DNA from 2 places in the Paenibacillus terrisolis genome. Region 2 is predicted to be linked to the other one. Evidence: riboswitches for the same ligand, from Rfam matches in the RefSeq annotation. Region 2 holds a riboswitch; the other holds the start of a gene.
The links. Region 2 has a riboswitch for thiamine pyrophosphate ahead of tenA (thiaminase II). Riboswitches for the same ligand answer to the same signal wherever they lie in the genome.

Region 1: linked by a shared signal. The riboswitch ahead of ACI48K_RS25540 (ABC transporter substrate-binding protein) and the one ahead of tenA (thiaminase II) in region 2 are both predicted to bind thiamine pyrophosphate.

Annotation. Positions count from the first base shown of each region.
Region 1 covers NZ_JBKFGG010000059.1:360-8,684, forward strand. The annotation lists gene ACI48K_RS25515 (beta-propeller fold lactonase family protein) at 1-1,439, opposite strand, end outside; gene ACI48K_RS25520 (CcdC family protein) at 1,615-2,109, shown strand; gene ACI48K_RS25525 (sensor domain-containing diguanylate cyclase) at 2,106-3,560, opposite strand; gene ACI48K_RS25530 (cold-shock protein) at 3,726-3,959, opposite strand; gene ACI48K_RS25535 (cold-shock protein) at 4,097-4,297, opposite strand; TPP riboswitch at 4,561-4,672, shown strand; gene ACI48K_RS25540 (ABC transporter substrate-binding protein) at 4,806-5,855, shown strand; gene ACI48K_RS25545 (thiamine-binding protein) at 5,943-6,236, shown strand; gene ACI48K_RS25550 (ABC transporter permease) at 6,233-7,003, shown strand; gene ACI48K_RS25555 (ABC transporter ATP-binding protein) at 7,018-7,818, shown strand; gene ACI48K_RS25560 (hypothetical protein) at 7,838-8,206, opposite strand; gene ACI48K_RS25565 (HD-GYP domain-containing protein) at 8,223-8,325, opposite strand, start outside.
Region 2 covers NZ_JBKFGG010000001.1:409,949-432,716, forward strand. The annotation lists gene ACI48K_RS01805 (alpha/beta fold hydrolase) at 1-81, shown strand, start outside; gene alr (alanine racemase) at 496-1,641, opposite strand; gene ACI48K_RS01815 (PucR family transcriptional regulator) at 1,774-3,009, shown strand; gene ald (alanine dehydrogenase) at 3,184-4,317, shown strand; gene ACI48K_RS01825 (pyridoxal phosphate-dependent aminotransferase) at 5,364-6,569, opposite strand; gene ACI48K_RS01830 (D-alanine--D-alanine ligase) at 6,566-7,495, opposite strand; gene ACI48K_RS01835 (aminotransferase-like domain-containing protein) at 7,511-8,968, opposite strand; gene htpG (molecular chaperone HtpG) at 9,102-10,982, opposite strand; gene ACI48K_RS01845 (PstS family phosphate ABC transporter substrate-binding protein) at 11,085-12,257, opposite strand; gene ACI48K_RS01850 (ATP-binding protein) at 12,254-13,561, opposite strand; gene ACI48K_RS01855 (YitT family protein) at 13,793-14,446, shown strand; gene ACI48K_RS01860 (hypothetical protein) at 14,380-14,787, shown strand; gene ACI48K_RS01865 (hypothetical protein) at 14,885-15,013, shown strand; gene thiE (thiamine phosphate synthase) at 15,557-16,243, opposite strand; gene thiD (bifunctional hydroxymethylpyrimidine kinase/phosphomethylpyrimidine kinase) at 16,240-17,076, opposite strand; gene thiM (hydroxyethylthiazole kinase) at 17,073-17,921, opposite strand; gene tenA (thiaminase II) at 17,987-18,685, opposite strand; TPP riboswitch at 18,831-18,933, opposite strand; gene ACI48K_RS01890 (flavodoxin family protein) at 18,998-19,828, opposite strand; gene ACI48K_RS01895 (CehA/McbA family metallohydrolase) at 19,892-21,181, opposite strand; gene ACI48K_RS01900 (carbohydrate ABC transporter permease) at 21,210-22,082, opposite strand; gene ACI48K_RS01905 (ABC transporter permease subunit) at 22,083-22,768, opposite strand, start outside.

The DNA of each region.
Region 1 (8,325 bases), on a different contig from region 2:
TGTCCGGTCGCGGACAACTTCCCAGTCCCGGCGTCTCTTCGGAACGCCACAATGTTGTCGGAATACTGGTTGGCTACCAATACAAAGTCCTCCAGCACCGCAAAATTTCGCGGCCAGCTTCCACCCGCTTTCGACCAAGCCGGCTCGCTGAGCTTTCCGCTGACCGGGTCGACGCAATAGCGAACAATGCTGTCATGTCCCCGGTTGGACCCGTATACATAACGGCCATCCGGCGATACATGAATATCGGCGGAGATACTCTCGCCTGAAAAATCCTCGGGAAGAGAATTCACATGCTGAATGATTTTCAGACTTCCTTGGCCAGGATCATACGAGTACACGGTAAGCGTGTTGTTTAATTCGTTAATCCCGTAAGCATAACGTTCCGACGGATGGACGACCAAATGCCGCGGCCCGGCACCCGGCGGAAGCTCCACCTGTCCATGCTTCACAAATTCGCCCTGCTCCACACGATAAATGACGATTTGATCAAGCCCCAAATCCGATACGTAGACGTAATTCCCGTCCCGGCCTGGGACAATGCTGTGAGCATGCGCCGCTTCCTGGCGATCCTTGCGGAAGCCGATTCCTTCATGCCGGACGAGAGAAGCCATTTGAGCCAAAGTTCCGTTTTCATCCAGCGCATAGCTGTTAATGTTCCCGCTCGAATAGTTGGCAGCGAGCAGAAACGGCCGCTCTACGGCCAAATATGAAAGGTAACATGGATCCGCTCCTTCCGTCGGGATTTCATTCAGTTTGGATAACCGCCCGTCCGCCGGATTCGCCGCATAACTCACTGCCATTCCTGTCCCCGTCTCGCTAGCAGCATACAGACGCGCTTGCTCCTGGCGATAGATCAGGAAAGAAGGATTGGCGATACCTGAGGTTTGATGAATCTTTCGCAATTCCCCGGTTTTCGGATTTAAGCCGCACAAGTAAATGCCCGGCTCCAAGTTGGAAGCGTAGGAGCCGACGTAAAATGTCAGTTCATGGCCTTCCGGCAATTCGGAGGTTCCCGCTGCCTCATTTTCATCAAGGAGGTGTTTCACATCCGCTAACGTAATCTCATCAAAATAAGCGTTTAGTCGTTCTTCCCCGGCGCGAAAAATCCGGTCCATCGCATGATGAATATTGGAGGATACGTAGCAAGGCGATTCCTCACGGCCCGGAATCCACCCGGGCTGCAGTGAACCGCTCGCGAACAGGCGGTATAAGTCGCCGAGACGGATATCCCGCAGATCGGCAGTCAGCAGGTACCCCCCGCCACATCCTTCCTTCGTCGTCACGTACCCCTGCTTGCGCAGCAGGCTGAGAACTTTCCGCACGCGGGCCGGATGTGTCTGCACGCTGCAAGCAATCTGCTCGCTATTCACCAAACGTTCCTCCTTGACGTATAGAAACAGAAGACAATGGACGGCGACCGTAAATTCGCTATTCATATTCATTCCCCTTTCCATAACAGGATTCCACATTGGTTATTAGATTGTGCTATAATATTTAACAAGAATCCATATTAAATAATAAATATTATTATAAGAATTTTAAAGATAAAGTCGTCATCTTTACCTAAATTTTTCGAGTTTTCCCTAAACCTTCGCAGAAAGGAATCGTCCTATGACCGCAATTAACCCTGTATATATGAGACTGGTCCTTACGTTTGGTGCCGCCGCCATGGCCGTCTTCGTTCTTTTCATCCGGCTGAAGGCCAGCCGCCGGCCCGTTACCGTGAAGAAAATCGTTATTCCTCCGCTTGGAATGACCACCGGTTTCATCCTGTTTGTCGTTCCCGAAACGCATATCCCTTTCCTTTGGGGAGTGATCGCTTTTGCGGTAGGCTGGCTGTTGTTCTCTTACCCTTTAATTAAAACAACCCGCTTTGAGGTCTCGGAAGGCGAAATATTTGCACAGCGCTCCCGCAGCTTTATTTTTATTCTAATCGGTCTGGTCGCGCTCCGACTCGGGCTTCACGAAGTCGTGGAACAGTATGTTTCCGTTTTACAAACCGGTGCCCTTTTCTTTTTATTAGCCTATGGCATGATCCTTCGCTGGCGACTGTTCATGCTTAAACAATACCATACTCTTACAGCAAGCAACGCCTCCCCCAATTAATGGGAGGCGTTTTTTCTTGCCCAGCCTTCGATTACGCAGCGATTGCGTCCGGTATTTTTGGCCTGGTATAGGCAATGGTCGGCCCGCCGAATCCATTCGTCTTGGTCCATTGACTCCTCGGGAGCCAGACAAAATCCGCCGATGCTGATCGTGACGACGCTGGCCGCCGTAGACTTCTCATGAGCGATATTCAGCTTCATGATGGCTTTGCGGACCTTTTCTGCTATGAGGTACGTCTCTTGTCCATCCTTGCCGGACAGCAGTACCGCAAATTCTTCACCGCCATAACGAGCGGCAAACCCCAGGTCCTCTTTCACTTCCTCCTGGATTGTCTGGGCGACCTGCCTCAAAACGTAATCCCCGCCCTGATGCCCGTAATAATCGTTATAAGCTTTGAAACAATCCACGTCAAGGATTAACAAGGCCAGCGGAACATGCCGTTCCTCCGGATGAACCAGCTCCCAGGTTAATATTTTGTCCAGCCGCCGACGGTTCGGAATTTCCGTAAGCCCGTCCAAATTGTTAAGCCGGACGAGCTCTTCGTTGGCTTGCTCCAGCTGTCTACCTGACTCAAGAAGCTGCCGGTGCTGCTGCGACAGCCTGATAAAGAGCCGATTGACTTCGTTCACCACGGAGCAAATGACAACTGTTGCGGCGATGACCGAAATGATTTTCGCTAAATACCATCCTAACGTAAAACGGGTGCCGGCCAATAGGGTAAGCGTCACATCCAGAAGCAGCGCAAGGATCGCCACCGAAATCCATAGATGCAAAATGCTGCCGCCTCTGAATTTTCCGATCATAAAAAGGAGCGCCGCCAAATTGATAAGCCAGATGATTGGACCGATTCCCGACGAAATAAGCTCATGGTAATCGTTCATATCCATAATGTCCGGCAGCAAAAAGCCCCAAGTTGTCGCTAATTTTATAATGAAGAGGACGAGCAGAATGGTGCCCGCAATTGCGATATATCCGAACCGGGCGATTTGCGCCTTTGATTCTATAGGCCTTGTCCCATATACACTTGCAATTAAATAGAGAAAAATCCCGACGGGAAACCCGGAGTGCCAAAATACCCACAACCAGCCTGCGCTCTGGCTTCCGGCTCCGAGCAGCCCAGTGTCCGAAAACAAGCCGGGAAAGGTAATGATATGTGCCGTCGTGAGCAGACCGGTCAGTAAGTAAGTGCATGATAATACGAGCAGAGAAAGAACTCCGGATGCCCGATATTGGCTGTAAATGATGTAAGCAGTCAGCAAGTCGCCGAAAATAAGCCAAGCGATGGATGCAGGCAGAAACGGTTCAATTTCGGGAAGTGCCCTCATCCCTAATGGAATGGCCGCCGCCGAAACGGTGATCATGATCCAAGAGAGAATGATAGCGAATTTACGTTGGTTTTTGCCGGAGGGGATATCGAATACTTGGGAAGTCACCTTGAAATTACCGGGCATAGGCTATATTTCCCCCTTCTAAGTTGATCCATCACCTTATTAATTCTAAACATATTAGATTTTTAGTCAGGTTGCAATGCTGTTTATATGACTTTATACCCAAAAAAACAGTCGTATTCACCGGAGTGAATACGACTGTCTGATATTCTATAGATATGTAGTTGATCAACGATCAATCTTGATCCCTTTGGCCAGCGTTTTCTGGTCAGGGTTCGTATTCACCAGCAAAGGCAACATTCGAGTCCCTTTAACCATTTCGGAGGAACATAAAGGACATACCGGACTGTAGTCAAACGCAAAATTATCCCGCATCCATCCGTTGCAATCCTCATTGGTACAAGACCAAACCGGCGTGTTCTCCTCAGGAATTTCTTCCAACGTTTTTTTACGGTAGTTCATGGTTCCCCTCCTAAAAGTTTTGTAAGCCATTTTAACTCGAACTCAGCCAAAACTTGCCTCGGAAGCACTAACCTATTTCATTTCAAATGAAATAAAAACTGCTCTTAACGCACGCGTTAAGAGCAGTTGAGCCTGCATTACAGTTTTACAACGTTTTCGGCTTGTGGACCACGGTTGCCTTGAACAACGTTAAATTGTACGCGTTGGCCTTCGTCAAGCGTTTTGAAGCCTTCGCCAGTGATTGCGCTGAAATGCACGAATACGTCATTTCCGCCTTCCACTTCGATGAAGCCAAAACCTTTCTCGGCATTGAACCATTTTACTGTTCCTGTTTCCATGAAGGTATACCTCCTGCTACTCAGATTAACATGTTCCTTTTTCTACGATAACATAAAAAAAATTCACACATTGAGAAAAGTTCCAGTTTAAAAGTGACACTCTTTTCAATGTTTGAATATCGCCTTTTCGAAATTATCAATTATTTGTATTATAGCGGTCTTCCGGACAAAAAGCAAATTACATTAATTTTAATAAATTCCTCGGAATTCCCTGCTGGACATATGATGGGTTCAAATTTATAATGACTAGAGAAAACCGCAACTGAATAGTTCAGGGGTGCTGGAATCGGCCGGCTGAGAGTGTATCCCTTCAAGATACTGACCCTTTAACCTGATCTGGGTAATGCCAGCGTAGGAAGCATCATTTTGTTAGGATAGTTGTTTGCAGCTTATCCAACGTCCATCACGCGTCCCGGTCCGGGGCGCGTTTTTTGCGTCCGAACCATTTCAGGCCCATGCATCACACAGACTGCGGATTTTAAAAAAACGATTAAAGGAGAGGTTATTCGTGAAACTTACTTCCAAGGCGTTGCTCACTCTCGCCCTGTCCTGCTGCCTGATCCTTGCTTTGACCGGCTGCGGAGCGGACAAAAATTCAAGCAGCCAAACCGGCGATCCGGCAAATGCGGCCGCGCCGGACAATAAACCCGCGAAGGAACTGCGCAACATCAAAGTCGTGCTCGACTGGACGCCCAATACCAATCACACCGGCCTGTACGTTGCCAAGGATCAAGGTTACTTCGAAGAAGAAGGTCTTGATGTGGACATTGTTCAGCCCGGATCCGGCGGTTCGGAAGCCATGGTCGCTTCCGGCGAAGCGCCTTTTGGCATCAGTGTACAGGAAAACGTAACCCAAGGACGGACGCAAGGCGTGCCGCTCGTGTCGATTGCGGCGATCATTCAGCACAACACTTCGGGCTTTGCGGCTCCCGTGGATAAAAACATTAAATCTCCGAAGGATTTTGAGGGAAAATCCTATGGCGGTTGGGGTTCCCCGGTGGAACAGGCGGTCATCAAATCGATTATGGATTTGCAGGGCGCCGACGTCAGCAAAGTCAAATTCCTCAATATCGGCGATGCCGACTATTTTACGGCCGTGAAACGCGATATTGATTTTGCCTGGATTTTCTATGCTTGGACCGGCGTCGAAGCCGAGCTGCGCGGCGAGCCGCTCGATATGCTCTACGTTAAAGATTTCTCGGATAAGCTCGACTATTACACTCCGGTGATCGTGACGAACGAAAAAACGATCCAAAGCGATCCGGACCTAGTCAAAGCGTTCATGCGCGCCGTCTCCAAAGGCTACCGGTACGCGATCGAGCACCCGGAGGAAGCGGCGCAAATCCTGATCAAAGCCGTGCCCGATCTGGATCCGAAGCTTGTTGAGGCAAGCCAGAAATGGCTCAGCCCGAAATACCAGGATGACGCTGCCCGCTGGGGCGAGCAAAAAGAAGAAGTATGGCAAAACTATTCCGACTGGATGCATGAACGCGGCCTGCTCGATAAGCCGCTTGACGTAAAATCCGCGTTTACTAACGACTTTTTGCCTGCGAACTGATTTGTAGAAATTGAGCTAATGAAAAGCCGTCAGGCAAGAGTGTGAAATAAGATTTTATTTTATTATATGATGAAGGGATTGTTGAACATGCCAAATGCTTTGCTCAGTATTCAAGTTCTTCCCAAAACGCCAAACGGCGAAGACGTCATTCCGTATGTCGATCATGCCATCGAGGTCATTCAGGCTGCCGGCGTCAAATATCAGGTGAACCCGCTTGAAACAACCATGGAGGGCGATCTGGACGAGCTTCTGGACATCGTGAAGCGAATGAACGAGGCACTGATTCAGTTCGGAAGTCCAAGCATCATCTCTCAAATCAAAATTTCCTACAATCCGAAAGGCGTCAGCATGGATAAGCTGATCGAGAAATATCGTCCATGAAGCTCCGCGGATTGTGGAACAACGTATGGCCGCCCCTTGTGGCGGTCATCTTGTTTTTACTGGTTTGGCAGGCGGCTACGGCTTATTTCGGCATCGATAAATGGATTCTGCCCAGCCCGACCGATGTCGGACGAGAAGCGGCTGCCGGCGCCGCAGGCCTGTGGGATCACACGCAAGCGACGCTGCGGCTGATGCTGCTTGGGTTTGCCATCGGCACTCTGGTCGGATTGCTCGTTGCGTTTACGCTGCATAACATCCCGGTGCTGAAGACTTCCCTGTATCCTTTGATTATTTTAAGCCAAAATATCCCCAGTATCGCGCTCGCGCCGCTGCTCATGATCTGGTTCGGCTTTGGCCTTTTGCCCAAAATTATCGTCATTACGCTCGTTTGCTTCTTCCCGGTCGCCGTGGCCGCCATGGACGGACTGAGCCGCACCGATCGGGTGATGCTGGACTACATGAGAATGATCGGGGCGTCCAAAGCGGCTATTTTTCGCAAGCTGGAAGTCCCCTATGCGCTTCCCTCCATTTTTTCCGGCGTCAAAATAGCGGCCACTTACAGCGTCATGGGCGCGGTCATCGCCGAATGGATCGGGGCGGACAAAGGCATCGGTTACTATATGCTGCTGCAAAAAGCATCGTTTCGGACGGATAAAATTTTCGTCGCCATCGCCATCATCGTGGTCATTAGCCTGGCGATGTTCGCGGCCGTAACCTTGTTGGAAAAATGGCTGATCCGCTACAAACCGGATCGTCGAAATCGATAAGGAGGGTTTATAATATGCCTATGGAACAAACCGAAACAACGGCCCCTCCCGCTTTGGAGGTTCGCGGAATCAGCAAAACCTTTCGTGAAGGACGCCGCGATCTTCCTGTGCTTCACGATATTTCTTTGGAAGTGCAATCCGGCGAATTCGTATCGATCATCGGTCCTTCGGGCTGCGGAAAAAGCACGCTGTTTCATATCATCGGCGGTCTTACGGAGCCGGATTCGGGAGAAGTATACTTGGAGGGAAAGAAGGTGACCGGACAGCGGGGACATATCAGCTACGTTCCTCAGCAGCCTGCGCTGTTCCCCTGGCGAAGCATTGAGGATAACGTGATGCTGGCGCGGGAGATTGCGGGCACCGCCGGAAGAAGCTCACGGATCGAAGTCCGCGAGTGGCTTGCCAAAGCGGGACTTGGAGGATTCGAGAAGGCTTACCCGCATAAGCTGTCGGGAGGCATGCAGCAGCGGGCGTCTTTTGTAAGAGGATTGCTGGCTCATCAAGAGGTCATGTGCCTGGACGAGCCTTTCAGCGCGCTCGACGCATTGACCCGAAGCGACATGCAGCGCTGGCTGCTTGAGATGTGGGAAGCAAATAAACGCTCCGTCCTGCTGATTACTCACAGCATAGAAGAAGCGCTGATGTTATCCGATAAAATCTATCTATTCTCCGGCCGGCCCGGAACGGTTCTTCACGCCATGCCTGTTCCTTTTTCGCGTCCACGCCGGGATGAAATCCAAGAGGAATCACTCTTTCTGCAAATGAAACGCGAAATCGCCGCTCGCATGAGAGAGCAGCAGAATAAGCCGGAGTAAGCGGAGACTATAAATCTCCTTAGCAAGTACCGGCGTTAAACGAAGACGTGCTGTGGACATCCTTCATCTCAACCCGCTCTACATCCAGCATGAGCTGTACCCAGCGCTTGATGTAGTCCACTTCGTCAGGATCCGCAGCAAGCAGCCACGCCATTGCCGTTATCTCGTCGTTATTCTGACCGGGTAACGGCATTTCGTTCAGATCGGGGATCATACCCAGTACTTGCTCAGCCGCTCTAATCTTGGCATCGATCAAACGAAATCGATTTACTTTTTGCTCACAGTAAGGAAACAACGTTACTTCCATCAGTACTGCCGTCCGTCCCGCCTGAATCATTTTCTCAAGTTTCTCTGAAGCAATGAAGCGATTTACGGGCCACTCCTGCATGTAACGGTGTCCTCCTCTAAATCCATGAATAAATGCTTTTCAACGCATCATCGGATAATTCGATTAAGGCATTGACAATATCGGGATCAAATTGGGTTTCTCGATGTTGCTGCAGCTCC
Region 2 (22,768 bases):
AATCACCGTCCGCACATGCCGACGCAGAATGTGAAAGAGGTAAACGATCGAATCCTTGCATTTCTGCAGTTCGTGGAATGAAAACTTAATCCGGCAATAAGCTTTGGACAGCCAAGCTCATCCTTTGATCGGGTGAGTTTGGCTGTTTTCGCGCTATTTAGAACTATCAATATGTGTTTCATTTTTCCGGTATCCCTATCCCTCAGCATGAAACGGCATATAGCTTACCTGTGAGAAATCATGACATCATCTATTGAACACTTGGCATTTTCCATTCCTGAAATTCAATTTTTCCGTATTCATCGGCAATTACGAGTCAAACCTCATAAAAATCACTTTACCTAAGAACCGGTTTGAATTAATATGTGACTAGCATGATATATAACATGACACATACAGTTTGGTTATATGACAGACTTTTTCGGTTATAAGTTTAACCATGTCCGTCACCCTTCCCCGTGGTTTTGAAATAGTATAAATGAAGCCTTTGTTCATTTATCGATAGGTACGGGGAACCCGTGCGCCGATTCCGCAAACGATCTCGTAATTCACGGTGCCTGCCAGCGCTGCGGTTTCTTCCGCCGTGACCCGTTCAACCACTGCTGCTCCGCCGATCAAAGTTGCGATGTCGCCGACTTGCACACCTGCCAGCGAGGTGACATCCAACATGGTCTGGTCCATACAAATTCGCCCGATGATCGGTACTCGGCGGCCCAGGACGAGCGCGTATCCATTATTGGACAGCGCTCGGGGCAAGCCGTCGGCATAACCGATCGGAAGCGTGGCTACAAGCCGATTCGAAGGAGCCCGGTATGTGCGTCCATATCCAACCGTTTGCCCCTCGGAAACCTGCCTGATGGCGGCGATAGACGTTTTGAGCTGCATCGCCGGCATGAGCGGAAACTGCGGCTGCCGCAGCTCTTCGGAAGGAAACAAGCCGTACATGGCGATGCCTACTCGGATCATGTCCAGGCGCATCTGCGGAAAGCGCATGGCTGCCGCACTGTTGCAGCAGTGTTTGATCGGAATAAATATCCCTTCGGCTTCCAGGGCCTCTATGCAGCTGCAAAATCGCTCGAATTGCCGCTCGGTGAACGCCGGATCCTCTCCATCGGCATCGGCAAAATGGGTGAACACCCCCTCCAAGCGAACAAGCGGAGAAGCCAGCACCTTTCGAGCCAGCCGTATGACGGCCTTGGCCGACGTTAACCCGATCCGGCTCATCCCGGTATCGAGCTTGAGGTGAATACGCGCCTCTTTGTGCCGGCGGCTTGCGCAGGTGATCGCTTCGGCGAGCACCTCTTCCGAGTACACCGTCATGGTAATCCCGTGACTTATTGCGGCATCGACGGCATACGGAGGCGTATAACCCAGCACAAGAATCGGCGCATCAATGCCGGCTTCACGCAAACGAAGCGCTTCGTCCACAAGGGCGACGCCCAAATATTCCGCTCCGCCCGACAGAGCGGTGCGAGCCGTTTCGACGGCCCCGTGGCCGTAGCCGTCCGCTTTTACGACGGCCATCAGCCGGCAGCCCGCCGCAGTCTGGGCGCGAAACAAAGCGGCGTTATGCGCTATCGCTTCCAGCGAAATTTCCGCCCACGTATCCCGATATCCGGTAAATTGATTGGCCGATATCATATAACGTCGCCTCTTTTCTTTTCATAAAATTAGAAAACAGTATAAAGCATCTTTAAAAATCGCGGTTTGTCCCAAACCCCGAAAATTCCGAAAAGCTTTTGTGCTGACACACAAATTACGGAGGTCATGGTCATGCGGCAGGAACCGGATTTGTTTGAATTTCATTCCGATAGTTTGGAAATGCTCGCCGAAAAAATCAACGAAGTGCTCGGCCGCCCGGTGACGATCGAGGATGTCAACCACCGGCTTGTCGCCTACAGCTCGCATGTTCCCGAGACGGACGCGGCCAGGCTTGCCACAATCGTCGGACGGCGCGTTCCGGACAAGGTGATCAGCAGCTTGTGGCATGACGGCGTCATCGGCCGGCTGCTGGAAAGCGAGGACCCGATCCGGGTCGCTGCCATCGACGATGTCGGACTCAGCGGACGCGTAGCCGTGGCCATCCGTTCAAACACCGAAGTGCTTGGTTACATTTGGGTCGTGGAAAACGGGAACGCCTTTTCTCCGCAGGAAATGACCATTCTGAAGCAGGCGGCCGGGGCAGCTCGGGCCAAAATGGCCCGCTGGCAGATGCAGCGCCACAAGGAAGACGAATCGCACAAAAACTTTTTCTGGCAGCTGTTGACCGGCCATATCGATTCCGAGGCCGTGATCCAGGAAAAGGCGCACAAAATCGGAATCGTCCTGCCGCCGCTATTTCACATTATCGTGATTGATTTCTCCTCCGAAGCCACGGAGCGCTGGCAGCAGCAGACGATCGAGAAATTTTCCGCCGTTTCCTCCTCCTGCCGCATCACACTCCGGGTTGCCGACAACAACCAGCTGATCCTGTTGGCCGCTCCGCTCGTTCACCGAAACAAAGAAGACGTCGTCAGTTATCTCGAGTTCATGGACGGCAGTCTGCGCGCCTTTTTCAAGGAGCATTACGCGGGCCTCGCCAGCGGCAGTTTATATGAGGAGTACGGCAGGCTGGAAGCCTGCTACCGGGAAGCGCTGATTCTGCTGCAGATTAAGCGGCGTTTCCGGGAAGAAACGAAAGGCACCGTTTATTATTCGGATCTGGGGTATTACCGGTATCTGCCGCTGATTTGGCAGGAGGCCGGCAGACACGAAGGCGGCAGTGAAGGCCTTGTCAAGCTGAAAGCTTACGATCTTGAGCACCACAGCGACCTGCTTCACACGCTGGAAGTGTTTTTATCCCATGACGGCAACGTCAAAACGGCAGCCGATACGCTGCATGTGCATGCGAATACGCTGAACTACCGGCTGAAGCGGATCGGCGAAATCGGCAGCATCGACCTTATGAATATGGATCAGAAAATTACGATATACTTAGAACTAAAGGCAGCGAAATTCGGCAATGGCTGAGGTTTGGTGATTTTCACAAACCCGGCCGTTTTTTTTGTAGGTTCTCCACAAACAAAAGCGGCCTCACCTGTCCTATACTAATGTCAAGTAAACTGACAGCATATTCCGTTTCGCAGATGTGCTGCCGTAGAGAATGATGTCGGCGTTAATTTTTCTAACAAAGGAGGAAGACCTATGATCGTCGGAATACCGAAAGAAATCAAAAACAATGAAAACCGGGTAGCTATTACGCCCTCCGGCGTATATTCGCTGGTAAACGCAGGACACCAAGTCCTGATCGAAAAAAATGCCGGGGCCGGAAGCGGCTTTACGGATGCGGAATACGCGGCGGCGGGTGCCGCCATTATCCAGCAGGCCGCCGAAGTATGGAGCGCGGATATGGTCATGAAGGTGAAAGAACCTCAGCCGGGAGAATACGAATTTTTCCGTAAGGGGCTCATCTTGTTTACCTACCTGCATTTGGCGCCGGAGCCTGAGCTCACCGCGGCTTTAAAAGAAAAAGGCGTAACCGCCATTGCCTATGAAACGGTCGAAGTCAACAAAACCCTGCCGCTTCTCACGCCGATGAGCGAAGTCGCCGGCCGGATGGCGGTGCAGATTGGAGCGCAGCTTCTGGAAAAACCGCACGGCGGCAAAGGCATTTTGCTCGGCGGCGTACCCGGCGTAAGACGCGGGAAAGTCACGATCATCGGGGGAGGCGTCGTGGGAACCAATGCGGCTAAAGTCGCGATCGGCCTGGGCGCAGACGTGACGATCATCGATTTGAACCCCGAACGGCTGCGCCAGCTCGATGACATTTTTGGGGCCAGCCTGCAGACGTTAATGTCCAACCCGCAGCACATTGCCGAAGCCGTTGAGCAGTCCGACCTCGTCATCGGCGCGGTACTGATCCCGGGTGCCAAAGCGCCCAAGCTCGTGCAGGAAAACATGGTAAAGGCCATGAAACCCGGATCGGTTATCGTCGACGTCGCCATCGACCAAGGCGGGATTTTCGAGACCGTCGACCGGATCACGACGCATTCCAACCCCACTTACGTGAAGCACGGCGTCGTCCACTATGCGGTAGCAAACATGCCGGGGGCCGTGCCGCGGACATCGACGCTTGCATTGGTGAACGCGACGCTGCCGTATGCGCTGGAAATCGCCTCGAAGGGGCTCTACAAAGCGCTTAGCGATCGGCCCGCCCTGCGAAGCGGCGTTAACGTCGCCAACGGCGCAGTGACTTACGCTTCCGTCGCCAACGATCTGCACATCGAATACGTGCCGGTCGAACGGGCGCTGGAGCTTAGCGGAAGCCTTGCCCGTTAGGGGCTAAAGGGGCCAGGGAATCCAATGCAAAGAATCGCAAAACGAACAGAGTGAAAATGTGCCGATTTCACGCAGGGGCCGAGGATTTATGAGGCTGAGCGGATTTCGGCTTTTTTTGCAGCTTTGACCGCTCCAGCACTCAGAACGTTTGAGCGGTTCTTTGCGGAAGTTTAGCGGTAAAATTGGGCGTTATTCCGGCAAACTGACCTCTCAATTACGGAATAGCGGTCTCTTAGGGCGCTATTTCTAAGCCGAAGAGCAAAATATGAGCTTTTCTCCCCGCTTTTCACAAAATAGCGCCATTTTACACCTCTATTTTCTCAAAAAAGTCCATTTTCTCGGCAATAAGGCCATTTCGTACCTTTATTTCCTCGGGCACGGAGGATGGGACACAAAGCACACGCATATCACATAGAGCACGGCGGTGCGAATGCGAGCTTGCGTACGGAACACGGCACATGGTGCACACGGTGCGAATGCGAGCTTGCGTACGGAACATGGCACATGGTGCACACGGTGCGAATGCGAGCTTGCGTACGGAGCAAGGCACATGGGCCACGGCGGTGCGAATGCGAGCTTGCATACGGAGCAAGGCACATAGAGCACGGCGGTGCGAATGCGAGCTTGCGTACGGAACACGGCGCGCCCCGGCCCATTCTACTCCTAGGGATTCCCCTGCTTCTTAACCGCCGATTTTATAGCTTAACCTTTGCCAGAGGCACATGAGAGCATCCACAATACCTTCAAAAAGCTATCCGTCATCCACAAAAATATCTACAATACTCGCTATACCATGAGCTACACTTGAATCTACATCAATGAATGCACTCTATTCCACAATATTACATCAAGTAATCCACAACTATATCCACACAATCCGCAATATCCAGCAAATATACTCATTTCCGCATCAAGGGATATCTACAGTATGGACAACTGATCATTGTCGCAACTCCCAAGCTAGCTCTTCCCCCGACCGCTTCCGACACCCCCGAGATGACTCCTTGAAATTAGCGCTCATTTCCGATCTCGATCTCCCGTTTACATCACATCACGCCAAGCATATCCGCATCTTTCTCGAAGTCATGGCGCAAATCTTTTAAAAAACGTTGCATCCGCTCCAGCGCGCGGTCGAGGTCCGAGGTTGAAGCGGCGTAAGAGAAGCGGATATGCCCCTCGCCTCCAGCGCCAAACACATGGCCAGGGACCGCGGCCACGCCCGCTTCCTGCAGCAGGCGCGCAGCAAATTCGGCGGAGCTCAGGCCGGTGTGCGTGATGGAAGGGAACGCGTAAAACGCGCCCTGCGGCTCATGACAGGGAAGCCCGATCTCCCGCAGACCTTCGACAAACCGCCGCCGGCGGAAGCCGAAGGTTTCCTTCATCGCCCGCATCGCCGGAAGACCGCTGCGCAAAGATTCCAACGCGGCGATTTGCCCAAGCGCGGGTGCGCACATCGCCGTGTATTGATGGATTTTAAGCATCTCCGCCAGCAGCTCGCGGCTGCCGCAAACATATCCGATTCGCCAGCCCGTCATGGCAAAAGCTTTGGAAAAACCGCTGATCACAAGCGTCCGCTCTTTCATGCCGGGCAATGATGCGATGCTGACATGCCGTCGTCCATACGTCAACTCGGCATACACTTCATCCGAAATGACGATCAGATCATGGGCAATCGCCAATTCGGCAACCGGACGCCAGTCTTCCTCCGTCATGACCGCTCCCGTCGGATTTCCCGGATAATTAACGATCAGCACCTTGGATCTTGGCGTGACTCGCTTGGCTAATGACGCCGCAGTGAGCTTGAACTGCTCCTCGGCCGACGTCGGCACCTCCACGACGGTCCCGCCGCATAAATGAGCGATCGAAGGATACGCGATGTAGCCGGGAACCGGTATCAGAATCTCGTCGCCGGGCATCACGCAGGCGCGCAGCGCCAGGTCCAGGGCCTCGCTGCTGCCAACCGTCACCAGGATTTCCCGGTCCGGGTCATAACCCATATTAAAGCTTCCCCTCAGGTAACCGGCAATTTCTTCTCGAAGCTCCGGAAGTCCGCTATTCGCGGTATAGCCTGTTTTGCCATCGTTCAGAGCACGAATGCATGCGGCCCGAACCGACTCCGGCACGGTAAAATCCGGTTCTCCAACGCCCAGCGGAATGACGCCCTCAAGGTCCCGGCAGAGATCGAAAAACTTCCGGATTCCCGACGGCGGAATTTCCCTAACTCGCGGTGAAATCCACTCCCGGCCCGTCATGGAACCATCACCAGACCCTTCAGCCGCTCCTGCAAGGACAGTTCAATCAGGCGATCCAACAGCTGTCCGTAAGCCATTCCCGCCGCCATAGCGCTTCTCGGCAGCAGGCTGCCGCGCGTCATGCCCGGCAGCGTATTAACTTCCAGCACGTAAGGAATGCCGGCTTGCAAAATCATGTCGATGCGCGCATAAACGGCGCATTTTAAAGCGCGATAGCAGGTCAGTGCCGCTGCCCGAACCCGCGTCTCCACATCCGGCGGCAGCATGATCGGAAGCTCCTCGGCCCCGCCTTCCTCATATTTTGACGAGTAGTCGAACCAATCCGCCCCGTTGGCCCGAATCCCCAAAACCGGCAGCAGTTCGCCGTTCAGAACAGGGCAGGTAATCTCCTGGCCCGCGATCATTTCTTCTACCACCACCGAGGTATCCCAGCGGAAAGCCTCCGCCAGCGCCAGGCGCAATTCGGCTTCATCACCGACTCGCTGCACGCCAATGCTTGATCCCCCGCCGTTTGGTTTAACGAATGCAGGATACCGCAGCCCGGCGTTTTGTTTCTCCCACTCCTCCGAACTGTCGCTTAGGCATAGACGCCAATCCGGCGTCATGATCCCTTCGGCCCGGATCAACCGTTTGGTCAGATCCTTATCCATGCACAAGCTGCTGGCCAAAACACCGCTGCCCGTATAAGGAATGCCCATCGTTTCTAGGACGCCCTGCACCGTTCCGTCTTCTCCGAACTTTCCGTGCAGCGCCAGCAGGGCAAAATCGATGCCTTTCACTTTGACGAGGATTTCCTCCGGTTTGGCGATATCGATCAGTTCCACCTGATATTTGGACGGATCTAAATGATTGGCCATTTCCCTGCCGGTCATCAGCGAAACTTCCCGTTCCGAAGAGACGCCTCCCATAATTACGCCGATTTTCATGTCCTCATTTCTCCTTTATCCGAGCATTCCCGCGGCCGTTTCCCCGATAATCCGGATGCCTTTGCGTATATCATCTTCGGACACCCTTGAAAAACCGATCCGCATCGTATTTTGTCCCCCGCCGTCCGTAAAAAACATCTCTCCCGGCGTGAAAATGACGCCCTGCCGGGAGCAAGCCGCCAGCAGCTCGCGGGTATCCAAGCTTTCATCGAATTCCACGAACAGATGCAGCCCGCCGCTGCCCGACATTCGGCGGTAGGGAATAAACTCCTCGCAGCATTGTTTCGTCCATTCATATTTCCGTTTATATTCCGCGCGGGCTTTTTTCAAATACTTCTCCAGATTGCCGTTATAGAGATATTGATACAGCAAAGATTGGTCCAGCGTCGAGGTGTGGATGGTGCGCGCCCGTTTGACACTTTCCAGGACATCGATCAATTCACGGTCCGCCAGTACCCACCCCACCCTCAGCCCCGGGAACAGGACCTTAGAGAAGCTCCCCAGGTAAATCACGCTGTTTCCCTTCCCGGCCATGGCAATCAAAGGGGCTACATGGGAACCCGAATAACGCAGTTCCTCGTTAAATCCGTCTTCGATGACGGGAATCTGGCGTTCATTCAGCAGCCCGAGAATCGCCAGCCTTTTCTCGGCCGTTGTCACGATTCCCGTCGGATTGTGATACGAAGGGGTCAGGTAGGCGCAGTCAAAAGGTTTCTCCGACAAGGCCCGCTCCAATGCGGCAATATCCATGCCGTCCTCTTGCATCGGAATCCCCGTGACCTCAAAACCATGCAGCTTGAGATTTTTGATCGCCGTTTGATGCGTTGGGTTCTCGCATAGCACAGCGCCGCCGGTTTTCCCGCCAATGGCGGTCAGCACGATATCGAGCCCCTCCGTGAAGCCGTTCGTGATCAGCATGTCCTTGCCTTCCAAATTAACGCCCTTACGCTCCATATATTGCAGCAGATAATCAATTAACGGCTTGTAGCCCTTGGCATATCCATAGTTCAGCAAAATGTTGCCTTCCACCGCCATCCGGTCCAGAAACGCCCGCTTGACGTTATCGAGATCAAACAGCTTTTCGTCGGGAGCAATGCTGGTGAAAGAAATCGCGTCTTTGTCCGCGCGGATGCCGTGCTTCATGCGATCGAGCTCCACGGCCAGACGCGCATGCCCGTTCAAGCGGTCCGCCCAGTCCATCCGCCAAGGAGAAGCGGCGTCCGGGTGAGACGCGGGCACGGCGGAAACAAAGCTGCCCTTACCCTGCAAAACATATACCAGCCCCTCTTCCTCAAGCGCTTCGTAAGCGGAAATCACGCTGCCCCGGCTGACCTCCATCAAACCGGCCAGCTCCCGGGTAGACGGAAGCCGCTGACCGGTCTGCATAACCCCCTGGGTGATAAGCCATTTGATATAATCCTTCACCTGAATATAAACCGGCCGGTCCAGGTCCAGCTTGAAATCATGAAACATTCTTGCATCACCCCCTTCTCATGATGGCACAAACCGGGTCGAAAATAAAAGAACCACCGCCCTGGATTTTTGGCCAGAGGGTGGTTCGATGTCCCCAAGCGGACGGAAAACCATTCCGTCCCGCTATTATTGCTTATACCATCACTTTGCAAATATTGTTCGTAAACTCGACCGGATCGGTAACCGGCAGGCCTTCGATCAGCAGCGCCTGATTGAACAGCAGGTTTGTGTACAGGTTCAGTTTTTCTTTATCGCTCGCGTAAGCGTTCTTCAAGGACCGGAACACGTCGTGATGAACGTTGATTTCCAGCACCTTGTCCGCTTTGACCTCTTGACCGTTTGGCATCGCGTTCAGCACTTTCTCCATTTCGATGGAGATTTCGCCTTCCGTGGACAAGCAGACCGGATGGGATTTCAACCGTTTGGAGGCTTTGACCTCCAGCACTTTGCCTGCCAGCAGTTCCTTCATGGCTGCAAACAATTCTTTATTCTCGTCTTGTTCCGTATCCGCCTTGGCGTCATTGTCGTCCGCTTCTATTCCGAGGTCGCCGCTCGATACCGATTTAAAGTCTTTCCCTTTATAGTTCAGAATCACCTTCAGGGCAAATTCGTCGATATCGTCGGTGAGATACAAAATTTCGTATCCTTTATCGGCCACCAGTTCGGTTTGCGGAAGCTTCTCCAGACGTTCGACGGACTCGCCGGCGGCGTAATAAATGTATTTTTGGTCCTCCGGCATCCGGGAGACATATTCGTCCAGCGTAACCGGCTTTTTCTCTTTGGAAGAGGTGAACAGCAGCAAATCCTGCAGCACGTCCTTGTTCATGCCGTAATCGCTGTACACGCCGAATTTCAACTGGCGGCCAAACGCATCGTAAAACTTTTCGTATTTGTCGCGTTCATCCTTAAGCAAGGTTTGCAGTTGGCCTTTGATTTTGCTTTGGATATTTTTCGCGATCGCCTTAAGCTGACGGTCATGCTGCAGCAGCTCCCGCGAAATATTCAAGGACAGATCCTCCGAATCGACCATTCCTTTGACAAAACCGAAGTAGTCGGGAAGCAGATCGGCGCATTTGTTCATGATCAGCACGCCGTTTGAATACAGCTCCAGTCCTTTTTCGTATTCTTTCGTGTAATAGTCGAACGGCGTCGTTTCGGGAATGTACAGAATCGCGTTATACACGACCGCTCCGTCCGCTTTGACATGGATATGCGATACCGGCTTGTCGAAGCCGTACCGCTTTTCCATATAGAAGTTCTCGTAGTCTTCTTCGGTCAGCTCGCTTTTGTTCTTCCGCCAGATCGGCACCATGCTGTTGACGGTCTGCTCTTCCTTGTATTCTTCGAACTCGCCTTCGCTGCCTTCCTTCGGCCGGCTGCCGGTCACGTCCATCTTGATCGGGTAACGGATAAAGTCGGAATATTTCTTGATGATCGACTTCAAGCGGTATTCATCCAAATACTCGTCGTATTGGTCGTCTTCCGTGTTTTCCTTGATTTTCAAAATAATTTCCGTACCCACCTCGGCCTTCTCGCAAACTTCGATCGAATAGCCGTCCGCTCCCGTGGATTCCCAGCGGTACGCTTCATCGCTGTCAAGCGCCCGGCTGTTGACGGTAACGACGTCCGCCACCATAAACGCGGCGTAAAAGCCTACCCCGAACTGGCCGATGATATTATGGCCGTCCTTGGCCTCGTTTTCGCTCTTAAAGGCCAGCGAACCGCTTTTCGCGATGATCCCGAGATTGTTCTCCAGCTCTTCCTTCGTCATGCCGATCCCCGTATCCGTAATCGTCAAGGTCCGGGTCTCTTTGTCGGCGGCAATTTTGATAAAATAATCGTCCTTGTTAAAGACAAGCCGGTCGTCGGTCAACGCCCGATAGTAGATTTTGTCGATGGCGTCGCTGGCGTTGGAAATCAGCTCCCGCAGAAAAATTTCCCGCTGCGTATAAATCGAGTTGATCATCATTTCCAGCAATCTTTTGGATTCCGCTTTAAACTGATGTTTAGCCATTTGGATGGAAGTCCCCTTTCATTTCACTGCAGCAACATTGTTAGCACTCCATAAACAAGAGTGCTAATTCTATTTTTATATTATATATCCTGTTTTTCGCTGTCAATACGATCCTGGGGCAAGCGGCGTATATCCCGTTTGCTCAACGAGCGACTGCCCCTCGGAGGACCGGATCCAGGCTATGAATTTTTCGATATTGGGGTTGCCGCTCCCGGCGGTTACCGCATAGAACTCCGCGGCAAGCGGATAATTGCCGTTTGCGATCGTCGTTGGGTCCGGCTTCACCCCGTCGATGTCCAGCAGCTTGATGTTTCCGCTTTGGGCCATTTCGGTGGCGTAATAGAGAAACGAATAGCCCAGCGCATTTTTATGATTCCGGTAGTCGGCCGTCCGTTCTATCATTTCGCCCATGCCTCCAGCGACATCCTCCTTAGGAGGCGGCATCAGTTCCTCGCCTGCCATCAGCTTCTGCAGCATCGTTTGGCTGCCGCTGTCGTCCGGCCGCTGAAAAGCTCGAATGTTCTCGTCGGGTCCGCCGATCTCCCGCCAGTTGGTTATTTCCCCGGAATATATTTCCCGAATCTGTTCCGTAGAAAGTCCGCTTACCGGATTCCGCTTATTCACGAAAAATACGAACGCTTCGCGGCCGATTGGAGTCAGCTTCAGCTTCACGTCCTTGCGCTCGGCTTCCAGCAACTGCGAGCTCGAAGGAGCGGCGGCAAATATGATGTCCACGCGGCCTTCCATCAGGTTCTTATAGGCCTCCGGCGTGGAATTGCCCATCACTTCGCTGGAGTAGGGACCATACTCCTTCTCCGGGTATACCGCCTGAGCGAAAGCCGAATACAAGGGATACAGCGCGGTCGCTCCGTCAAGCCGCGGCAGTTCCGACCGAAGGGAAAGCCCCGCCGGCTTATCCAATGACACAACCTTCGACCCATCCTTGAAAGGTTGATAATCAGACAGCCTTACCTCCCGTTCCCTGATCGTAATGCTGTCCAGATAGTCTTGCCTTGCTCCATATCCAAATGCCGTCAAGCCGCACAACAGAAGAAATCCAAGCAGCGAAAGATATTGGATCAGAGGACGGGCGGGCACAAAAACGCGGACAACGGCAAACGCCGAAATTCCCAAAGCCGCAATCAACACAAGCGGAGCATAGAATTGTTCTCCCCCCGTAAGCGCCACATACAGCGATACGAAAAAGCCAAATAACATGAAGGTGGAGACCAGCACAAAGCTTACTCCAAGCTTCACCCACCATTTTCCGCTCATGAGCCTACCTCCTCCAACGACCGGATAACTCCGGCGTGCTCCGCCTTACGATGATATAGAGGCAAATCAATCGTGAACACGGTTCCCGTCCGGGGTTCGCTGCGGACCGCAATCGTCCCTCCCAAAGCATTGATCACTTGATAGGAAAAGGTTAGACCGAGGCCCGTACCGCTGGTTTTCGTCGAGAAATAAATCGAGCCCAGCCGATTTAGCTGTTCCTCGGTCATCCCGACCCCGTTATCTGCGATGGTCAAACTCACCTTTTTGGGAGTTGGTCGAAGACCCACGGACACTCTCCCCTTCCCATAGGAAACTTCGGAACAGGCCTCCACCGCGTTTTTCATGAAATTAATGAGAATCTGTTTGATTTTATCGGGATTTGCCAGGATCCACACCGGCTCGATCGGATCATTCATGTCGAGCTCCACGTTATTCATATTGGCGTAAGGCTTCATTACGTCGACGGTGATTTTCAGCAGTTCCAATAAGTCCGTAGGCTCCTGTTTATCCGTCATCGGCTTGGTGATCGACAAATATTCGGAAAGGACATATTCCGTCCGCTCCACTTCGCTGACGCAAATATCGATATATCGCTCCAGCTTCTCCCGATCCAGGGAGCTGTCCCGGATCAGCGTCAGAAATCCCTTGACGGCCGTCAGCGGATTTCGCACTTCGTGAACGAGCGAAGCGGCCATATGGCTGATCGCCCGTGTTTTTTCGTCCTGCGTATAATTGATGAACAGCTCTTTGTCTGACACCGCTTTTTTAAACAAAGTAATCAGCAGCCAGCTCCCGATCAAATTGAGCATGGGGATGATCAAAATCTGCAAGGTGAGGTTATTCATGATATAACCCGGGCGAAGTAGATTGCCGATGATCAGCGGGATGATAGAAAAGGATAACCCTGCCGAGAAAATCACCAGCGATTTACGGTTCGTTTTTTGAAACAGCCTGTAAAAAAACACCGATAACGGGAACGTGGCAGCCACGATGATAAGCGCAGAAGTTGTCCCTTCACCCCCGAGATAAACGCGAAACAAACAAAACTCCCCCAGAACGATAAACCCGGTCTGCAGCCCGCCAAAAATCAGGCCGAAAAACATCATGATGTAACGAATATCATAAAAAAATCCATGAACTACGTTCGCTCCAAAGGTCATGGAAAAAAACAGGCTGATTACGCTTGCGGAATTCATAAACCTTTGCGAGTAGCTTTGAGCCTTATTCCGGTAGAAGGCGATAAACATAACGAAAGGCATCAAGGCGAAAAACAATTGCAGGATCATTTCTTTGACAATGTTCACTGGGGAATCGCCTCCTTAATTAAACATTGGGATCGATAAATTTAATTCCATATCGCAATCTATAATCCCTTTAAACAAGGACAGCAAACTTTATAAACTTTTATACCTGCATTTGTGTCGGAAAGTAGGCGATTTCTTCCGGCATTCCTCATTCTTTCGGCGCATAGCTTAGCTAATGTAAGCAGGACTTGCTGTCTGATTCCCCAATCAAAGGATGATGGCTTTGTGAAAATGAAACTCGCCGCCGTACCCGGACGTTCTCTGCTTCGGCGCACCGTAAAAAAAGGATCCTATATTTTGGCCGGCTCCATCGTTCAAGGGTTTGGCATGGGCGTGTTCCTGTTCCCCCATTCCGTTCCCGCCGGGGGATGCGCAGGCCTTGCGGTGCTGCTCAAGCATTGGATCGGCCTGCCGCTCAGCATTGGGCTATGGAGCACGAACATCCTGTTTCTGCTGTTCGCCGTCCATTATCTTGGAAGCCTCAGCGCCGTCGGAACAATTATGGTCATTACCGTGACCGCCGTTTCCGTTAACTTTTTCGAGGTGTATGGGAGCACGCCTTTCTCGAATGAATGGATGAACCTGCTTGCGGGTTCCCTTTTTCTCGGCCTTGGGATCTGCCTCCTGCTCATGCAGAGACTGACCAACGGCGGTATCGGTTTTGTCGCGCTCGCCATAGCCAGGCATAAAAAGATGAACCCGGGAACTACGCTGTTCTGGTTCAACGGCGTTATTTTTCTGCTCACGGCCTATATCATTGACTGGAAAATCGTCATTCAAGCCCTCATCTGCCAGTGGATCTCCACCAGGCTCGTCGTATGGCTGTACCCTATTCTGACCGCCCCAAGGAATCCCGTTTACCGCTTGGCCTGGCGAAAAAAATAAACTTTGGGGAGAACGCGAATGAGCCATCGGATCGCGAGCTAACTCAGGATGAACTCGCGGGAAGCCCCGGTCTTACCTTTCAAGCGATACCTCCCAAGCGGAGGCACAGGCTTGGAAATGCACAGGCGCCGCTCGATATCTCCCTGCTGCCGCAGCTATCGAGCCTGCTGGGCGTCGTGGACAAGTCGGTTACCGCTCCCCCTCCGGAAAAAGAACCTACCGCCAACAAAGGACATTCCGGCGATTTGCTCGCCCAATATCGCAACTGGCTGACCCAGAACAGCAAGGAAGTCGTATTCGACTGCAATTCATCGGGATTTCGCACAAGCATGCCATGGTGAAAATGATCGAGCAGAAGATTGTTTCGTGATGAAAGCTGGTTTGCGAGGAAAGACGGTTTGTTGGAGACGCTAGTTGGTTTGCCGGGAGAGACGGTTCGTGGAGACGCTAGTTGGTTTGGTTCGGGAGGGAAGGTTCGTGGAGTCGCTAGTTGGTTTGCCGGGAGAGACGGTTCGTGGAGTCGCTAGTTGGTTTGCCGGAGAGACGGTTTGTGGAGTCGCTAGTTAGTTTGCCGGGAGAGACGGTTCGTGGAGTCGCTAGTTGGTTTGCCGGGAGAGACGGTTTGTGGAGTCGCTAGTTAGTTTGCCGGGAGAGACGGTTCGTGGAGTCGCTAGTTGGTTTGGTTCGGGAGGGAAGGTTGGCTCGAGGAGGGCGCATGAACTTAGCACTAGACTGAACTTCTAAACTGAACTCCTTGAGAGGAAATACGAGAGGACGTCGATTTAACGGGAAAAACTCCCGTTAATTTCAAAAAGGGGAACGATTCAGCGTAATTAACAGGAAAAAACCCCATTAATTTACTGAATCTTCCCCTTTTGACTTAGTTAATGCCGAATTAGCAGGAGATTTTCCTGCTAATTGCTGATTTAAGAGAAATTTTTCCAAAATAAATGGAGGTTTTCCCGTTAAAGTGTTGGAGAAGCCGATGAATTGATGATGCCGGTATTCCACCGGCCTCCCTTGCCCGCCGCCAGAGCGCACCCGACAGGACAACTTACGATGAGTTGATGATGTAGGAATTGAATAGCTGCCGAACGGTTTGTTTATTGCCTAACGGTCCATTAATGCCTGGCTCACGGCTCTCGACAAACCTTCGGCGGCTTCCCGAACCTTGTCCGCCGACGTGACCGCGGAAATGACCGCTACCCCGTCAGCACCGGCGTGGATGACCTCAGGCGCGCGTTCGGCCGTGATCCCGCCGATACCTACCAGCGGCAGGTCGATGTCCAGATGCCGCAGCTCCCGGAGGATTCCGAGACCATGAACCGCGTGGGCGTCTTCTTTTGACGCGGTCGGATACAGCGGGCCGATGCCGAGATAGTCGGCGCCGTGTCCGATGGCGATCCGTGCCTCGTCCGCCGTATGCGCGGATACGCCCAGGATCCGATTGCCGATCCGCTCGCGCACCGTCCCGGCCGACTCGTCGTCCTGCCCGACGTGGACGCCATCGGCGCCGATGGCGAGCGCCAGTTCCACATCGTCGTCGACGATAAACGGCACGCCGGCGGCGCTGCAGACGGCGTGCAGCTCGCGAGCCAGCGCCCGCATCGGCTCGCCGGTCAATGCGCCAGTTCCCTTCTCGCGGAACTGGACCAAGGTCGCACCGCCGGCGATCGCTTCGCGCACGACGGCGACCGGCCCCTGCCGCCGGCAGTTGACGCTGCCGACGACCAGGTACATGCGCAACTGCTCGCGCATTTGCGCAGAAGCCACCCGCCCGCCGCCAACGCCGCTCATCGGCGGGCCTCCCGGCGGCCGTAGGCCCAATGGTTCGTCGGGCCATGGCCGTGCCCTAGCCCCAGGCCGTCTTCGATGGCGGCCTGGATAAAATCGCGCGCTACTTCCACCGCGCGCTCCTCGGACAAACCCTTCGCCAGGCCGGCGGCGATCGCCGCGGAGAAGGTGCAGCCGGTACCGTGCGTGTGCGCGGTATCGATGCGGCGGCCGGCCAACTCGGTGAACCCCGTACCGTCGTACAGCAGGTCGACGACCCGTTCGCCGTCCTCGTTGTCATGCCCGCCTTTGATCACTACCTGCCTAGCTCCCAGGTCCAGAATGCGCCGAGCTGCCTCCCGCCGGTCCTCCATCGTCCGGATAGCAATTCCGGACAACACTTCGGCTTCGGGAATGTTCGGCGTCGCCATTAAGGCCAGCGGGAGCAAATCCCGCTTGAGCGCCTGCACCGCTTCCGGCAGCAGCAGCTCCGCTCCGCCTTTGGCGATCATGACCGGATCGACCACGACCCGGGTCCAGCCGAAGACGCGGATGCGCTCCGCTATGGCCCGGATGATCTCCGCGCTGAACAGCATGCCCGTCTTGAGGGCGTCAACGCCCAGATCGGAGCCAACCGCATCGATCTGCTCCGCCGCGGCTTCCGGCGGCAGCGGATACACGCCTCGCACGCCAAACGTATTCTGTACGGTGATGGCGGTGATCGCCGACATGCCGAATACATCCAGCTCCTGGAAGGTTTTCAGGTCCGCCTGAATCCCGGCGCCCCCGCCGCTATCGGAGCCCGCGATGGTCAGCGCCCTCGGAACTGCCGTCAGCTTGTTCGGCAAGGCGCTCATCCCACCCACCATCCTCCCGCGGAGGCGGCTTCGATCTCCCGGACGGCGGCGTGGCCTTTCAGCGAATGCGGATGCAGCTTGGCGAGCTCGTCCAGGAAGGCGATCTGGAAGCTGCCCGGCCCGGCGGCGGACGTCCGCTCCGCGGCGCGCGACGCGGCGGCTCCATAGAACGCCAGCCCGGCGGTTCCGGCCAGCAGCAGGTCCTTATCCACCGCGGCAAAAGCGCCTAGCACCGACGTCAGCAGGCAGCCTGTGCCGGTCACCTGCGTCAGCAGAGGATCACCGCCGCTGACGACCCGGCACAGCTTCCCGTCGGTGATGATATCCTCGCGCCCGGTGATCGCCACCACCGTGCCCAGCTTCCGCGCCGCCCGCACCGCCAGTTCGGCGTTTTCCGCCACGGCGCTGTCACCGGCGTCGACGCCTTTGATCTCGCGGACTTCGCCGACGAGATGGGCGATTTCGGCGGCATTGCCCCGCAGCAGCGACACCTTCACCTCGCGCAAAATCCGCTGCGCCGACTCGGTCCGGAAACGGGTCGCCCCCGCGCCCACCGGATCAAGCAGCACCGGCACGCCGTGCTTGTTCGCGGATTTGCCGGCAACGATCATCGCATCGACCTGCGGGGTGGACAAGGTGCCGATATTCAGCACAAGCGCCCCGGCGATGGCGGCCATATCGGCGACTTCCTCCGGCGCATACGCCATCACCGGCGAAGCGCCCAGCGCATACAAGCCGTTGGCGGTGAAGTTTGTCACGACAACGTTCGTCATATTGTGGACCAGCGGTTTGACCCGTTGAACCTTGGTTAATAGTCCGCTTAATTCATTTTCAAGAATGCTCATTGTTCAATCGCCCTCTTTCTTTTCGAATGGTTGGATCGTTTACAAAATCCGCGAAGGGCTTGCCGTTACCCCACGGTTCCGACCGGAATATCCACCGGCCACGTCTCCTGTTTATAGGCCATATCCCAGAACAAGTATTCCAACTGGCAGCTGAGCAGAAAATGTTCCGTCATTTTCTCCCGCTCTCGCGCCGTAGCCTCCCTGGCCCATTGGTCCAGGCGGTCTCCAAACTCGCTCAGGATATCGCCGGACGGATTCCCGTAGAAATGAATCCACTCATAAAACGGATGCGACTCGGTCGGCTTCACTTCTTCAATCAGCCTTTGTCCGATCTCCTGGTACGTCCAGGGGCAAGGAAGCAGCGCCGCCATAATTTCTCCCAGACTGCCCTCGTGGGCCACAGTCAGCAAATGGCGGATATAATGGTGCGCCGAAGGGGCCAGCGGGTATCCGCGCAGCTTGCCGTAATCCACGCCTGCGACCGCGCAGAAGTTTTGGTGCGGATGGATTTCGCTGTTCAGGACAAACGAGATATGCTCATTAAACATGGCGATATCCTCGCGCTCCGTGCATTTAGAGATAGCGATGCCGTAGACTCGCATAAAAGCGTTCAAATATTCGTAATCCTGCTTGACATAATGAATCAGCTGCTCTTTTTGCAAACGTCCGCTTGCGATCCCGCGCACGAAGGGATGATCGTAAATTGCCCGGAAAATCGCGTCCGCCTGCGAGCGAAGCCCCAGCGTAAAGCTTGTCGTCTCCATGGATTCTCCTCCTGATACTTGTTAAGGGATTGTCGATCTGCAAGCCGGTTGATCCGCCATCCGCCAGCGGTGAAGCGAACGCAAAAAAGCCGCTCCGGAAAGGGAGCGGCTGCACGTATCCAAAAAATAGAAAACGCGAAAATATATTAGGCCGGCTCCACTTTCCTACGCTAGTATGAACTAGATCAGGTTCGAAGGGTCCGAGATTCTTCTCGTCTCAGCCGTTAACGGCGCCCCTAGTGGACTTGCTATTCAACTAACCCTAACTTTACCCATCCTTGTCAGCGGTGTCAATACCAAAGCGGTTTGCGTTCAGCGAAACATCAGCCTGAAAATCACCTTGCCAAGAAACCTTGCGGAGGCAAGCTTAAGACAACCGCACTCCGGGGCAAAGTAATACTTGGCACGCGGCTCAAGCCAGCCTTGGTTCAGCCAATACCCGTAATCGATCGTTTCGGTTTTGCCGGTGCGGGCCTGAATTTTCCGGTGGCTTTGTTGAACCTTGAAAGACATTAGCGCATAAAAGGAAGGCTTGCGGGATTTATACAGGATGCCTTCAAATAATTGCAGCGCAAATCGCTTTATTCCTTTGCCGTACTTGAGGCTAATTTCCTCGTTTTCCATCAAAGCTCCGGTTCTGAAGTTTGCTTTGGAGGCGATGCGCACACCCCAGGAGTTTAAAGCGATATTCAGCGTTTGGAGGGCACGGTTCGAAGTCCCCCCTCCCGAAGTCGTCAAAATTCCGGCAACTTTTCCGGCAAAAGCGGGACGATGACACTGGTAAGCCATTCGGTCCATCCAATTTTTCATGATCCCGTTAACATCCTCAAGGTATACCGGGCTAGCCAGAATGATGCCGTCCGCCTGAACGATTGTGCCATTGATATCCGCCACCTGATCGCGGATCGGACACAATTGCTCGCCCCGCTCAAAGCAAATGCGGCATCCCCGGCACGTTTGGATATCCGCACGGGCCAAAGAAACATGCTCAAATTCAACGGGGATTTGCCTATTTTCGGCCAATTGCCGTATTTCCGATTCCACCCGTTTGACCAAACGCTCCGTATTTCCGCCGCCGCGAAAACTGCTGACGACGGATACTATTCTGACGGCATGAACCGGCTGCGAGAACTCCACATTCATCTGGAATCGCCTCCTGCCGCCATTATACAATGTTCTCCTAATCTTGGCAGTAATGAGACGGGTTTAGAGCAGATACACGGGATTCGTCAGGCAGGTCATAACCTCCCTGTCCCATTCCTCCAAATAACGGCGTGCCTCTACGCGGTAAAACAACCGGTCGGCAGGCATTACGCAAGCGATGGTCCGTTGACCGTGCGCCTCTGCCCATTCCAATTCCAGTCCATGGTCGGACCACAAGCAGATTCGGTCGTTTCGGGCTTTGTCGACGGCAATTTCCAGCTCAACCTCCGAAAGTCCGGCCGCTTTCAATTCGCCGCCGATCCCGACGCCGCCCGCGGTCAATGTCATGAAGGTTTCGTCCGGATCCATGCTCAGCACAACTCGCCCCTTCCGAATTCCCTCAATGACGGCAGGTGTCGTTTCCGTCTCCGCAAGCACGAAGGTCGTCGGCGATCCATGCTGCACAAGCGGGTGCGGCCGATGCGTATCGCTGCCGCCTAAGGCAATGATTCTCCGGCCCTCCGCCAGCCGTTGCTGCCACCACCCCACTGCCCTCTCATTAAGCTCCCTCCACGGGCCGTTCCATACCTCGATCGCGTCAAACGGTACATCGAAGCCAAGCTCCCACGGACAATCATCGCAAAAAGGGTGATTGAGCGACACGAACGCTCCTTTGTCCTGCGCCTTGCCCAGTTCTTCCGCCGCCGCTTCCGGCGTTAGGACACGGAAGTCATCCAGTGCGTCAGGCTGCCCGAGCAAATTGGCATGGCCGCTGTAGCTGGTCAATTCCACTCCGGGTATAAGCAGCAACTCCTCGTCATACATCGGAGCGGCTAAGCTCTGTGAAGCGGTATTGTGATCGGTCAGCGCCAGGAAGTCCAGCCCTTTTTCCTTCGATAGGGCCATTGCCTCGGCCACGGCGTAACTGCCGTCGCTGTGGACAGTATGCGTGTGCAGGTCGCCCTTAAGCCACCGCGGATGACTAAATGTATACGAAATTTGCAGTTCAACGGTGCAGCCTTCCTCGGGAATCCGATAAGCGCCGAACAGGACGAACCATGTTCCGGGAATGATCGCTCCCGGCAGATAACCCGGCGTGGCTTTTTCCATTCCGACGAAAAAACGATCCCGCGCCCCTCCGCTCCAGCCCACAATGCGTGCCGGAGAGCGGAGGCCGATATCGACCACCGTCGCCTCGTTTTTGTCGTAGCGATAACGGATATCGATTTTTTCGACTCCCTCGGGCACCTGAAAGGCAAGCTCGGGATAGCTCCGCTGCTGTTCGCGGAGAAGATGCAGCGTATGCCCAAACCGGGCGGAAGACGGGCGACCCGAATCCATATTTAATGACATGAAGCACGGCTCCTTTCCTTCCTGACCGTTACTCCTTGCTGGCGCCAAGCATGATTCCCTTCATAAAAAAGCGCTGCACGAACGGATACACCGCAACCAGCGGAAGAATCGCAATGATGATGCCGGCCATTTTGACGTTGGTCGTAATGATATAATTGCTCGAAACGCTGCTTGTATCGACGATCAGCGATTTCAAAGCGACTTGCAGCGTGTATTTCATGCTGTCGTTAATAAAAATAAGCGGTGCGGTGAACATGTTCCAGCGGTTCACGAATTCGAACAGCGAGATGGTAGCGAGTCCCGGTGCGGCCAGCCTCATATAAATGGTGTAAATCCAGAATTCACCGGCTCCGTCGATTCTCGCCGCTTCGGCAATTTCAAAGGGGATGCTCATAAAGAAGTTCCTCATCAGCAGAATCGAAAAACCGGATACGAGTCCCGACAGCACAAGCACCGCCAAGGTATTAATAAGATGAAAGTCCTTGTTGACGACGTACAGCGGAATGAGTACCGCTTCCTGGGGAATCATCATCGTAATCAGCACGAACGTAACCATCAGCTTCTTCCCCGGAACCCGGGGTTGAACCAGCACATACCCGGCCAGCGAGGACAGCAGCACATGCAGCAGCGTCCCGGACAGCGTCACGACGGCGCTGTTCATGAACGGCCGCCACAGATCAAGGCTCTCCCAAATCGTGCGGTATCCTTCCGTGCTGAATTCCTGCGGCAGCAAAACGATATTCGGCTGCATCGATGCAAAGCCGGAAGAGAACGAAAGCGATATAACATTTAGAAAAGGAATGATCATGGTCAGCATGAGCAGCAGCAAAAACAATCCGTTTACGGCGTCGAACAGCCGGTTCTTCCAGCCGGCGCGTTCGAACCGCTCCATTCCCGTCATTTAGCCCACCTCGTCGAATCGGGTTATTTTCCGGACGAACAAAGTCAGCGCCAAAGTGAATACCAGCACCATGAAGCTGGCCGCAGCCGCTACGCCGATCTGCATATCCATGATCCCTTTTTGGAACGTGTACATCATCAGTACGTCGACATCCGGAGAAGTCGAAGGGTTCCTCAATACAAAAACTTGATCAAAAATTCTCAACACGCCCAGCGTATTCAGCAAAAAAACAACTTTCATCGTCCCTGACAGCTGCGGAATCGTGACATACTTGACCTGCTGCAAGCGCGATGCTCCATCCATTCGCGCCGCTTCATACAATGAAGGATTGATCGACACGATCCCGGCTAGGAACAAAATGCAGTTATATCCCATGTCCTTCCACGTCGCCACCAGAATCATGACCCATCTGGCCCAAAAAGCGTCCGCCAAATAGTGGATCGGGGGCAGATGGAGCCAGCGCTGCAGCAGCAGATTCACAAGACCCGTGTCCGGGGAAAGCAGGAAGATCCACATTCCCCCGACAACCACCCAGGACAGCAAATGAGGAATATAAAGCAGCATTTGCGCCGTTTTTTTGAAGCGGGCGTGCAGCACTTCGTTCAAAGACAGCGCGATCAGCAGCGGCGCCGCAAAACCAAAAACCAGGATGCCTCCGCCGATAACCAGCGTGTTGGCCAGCGACT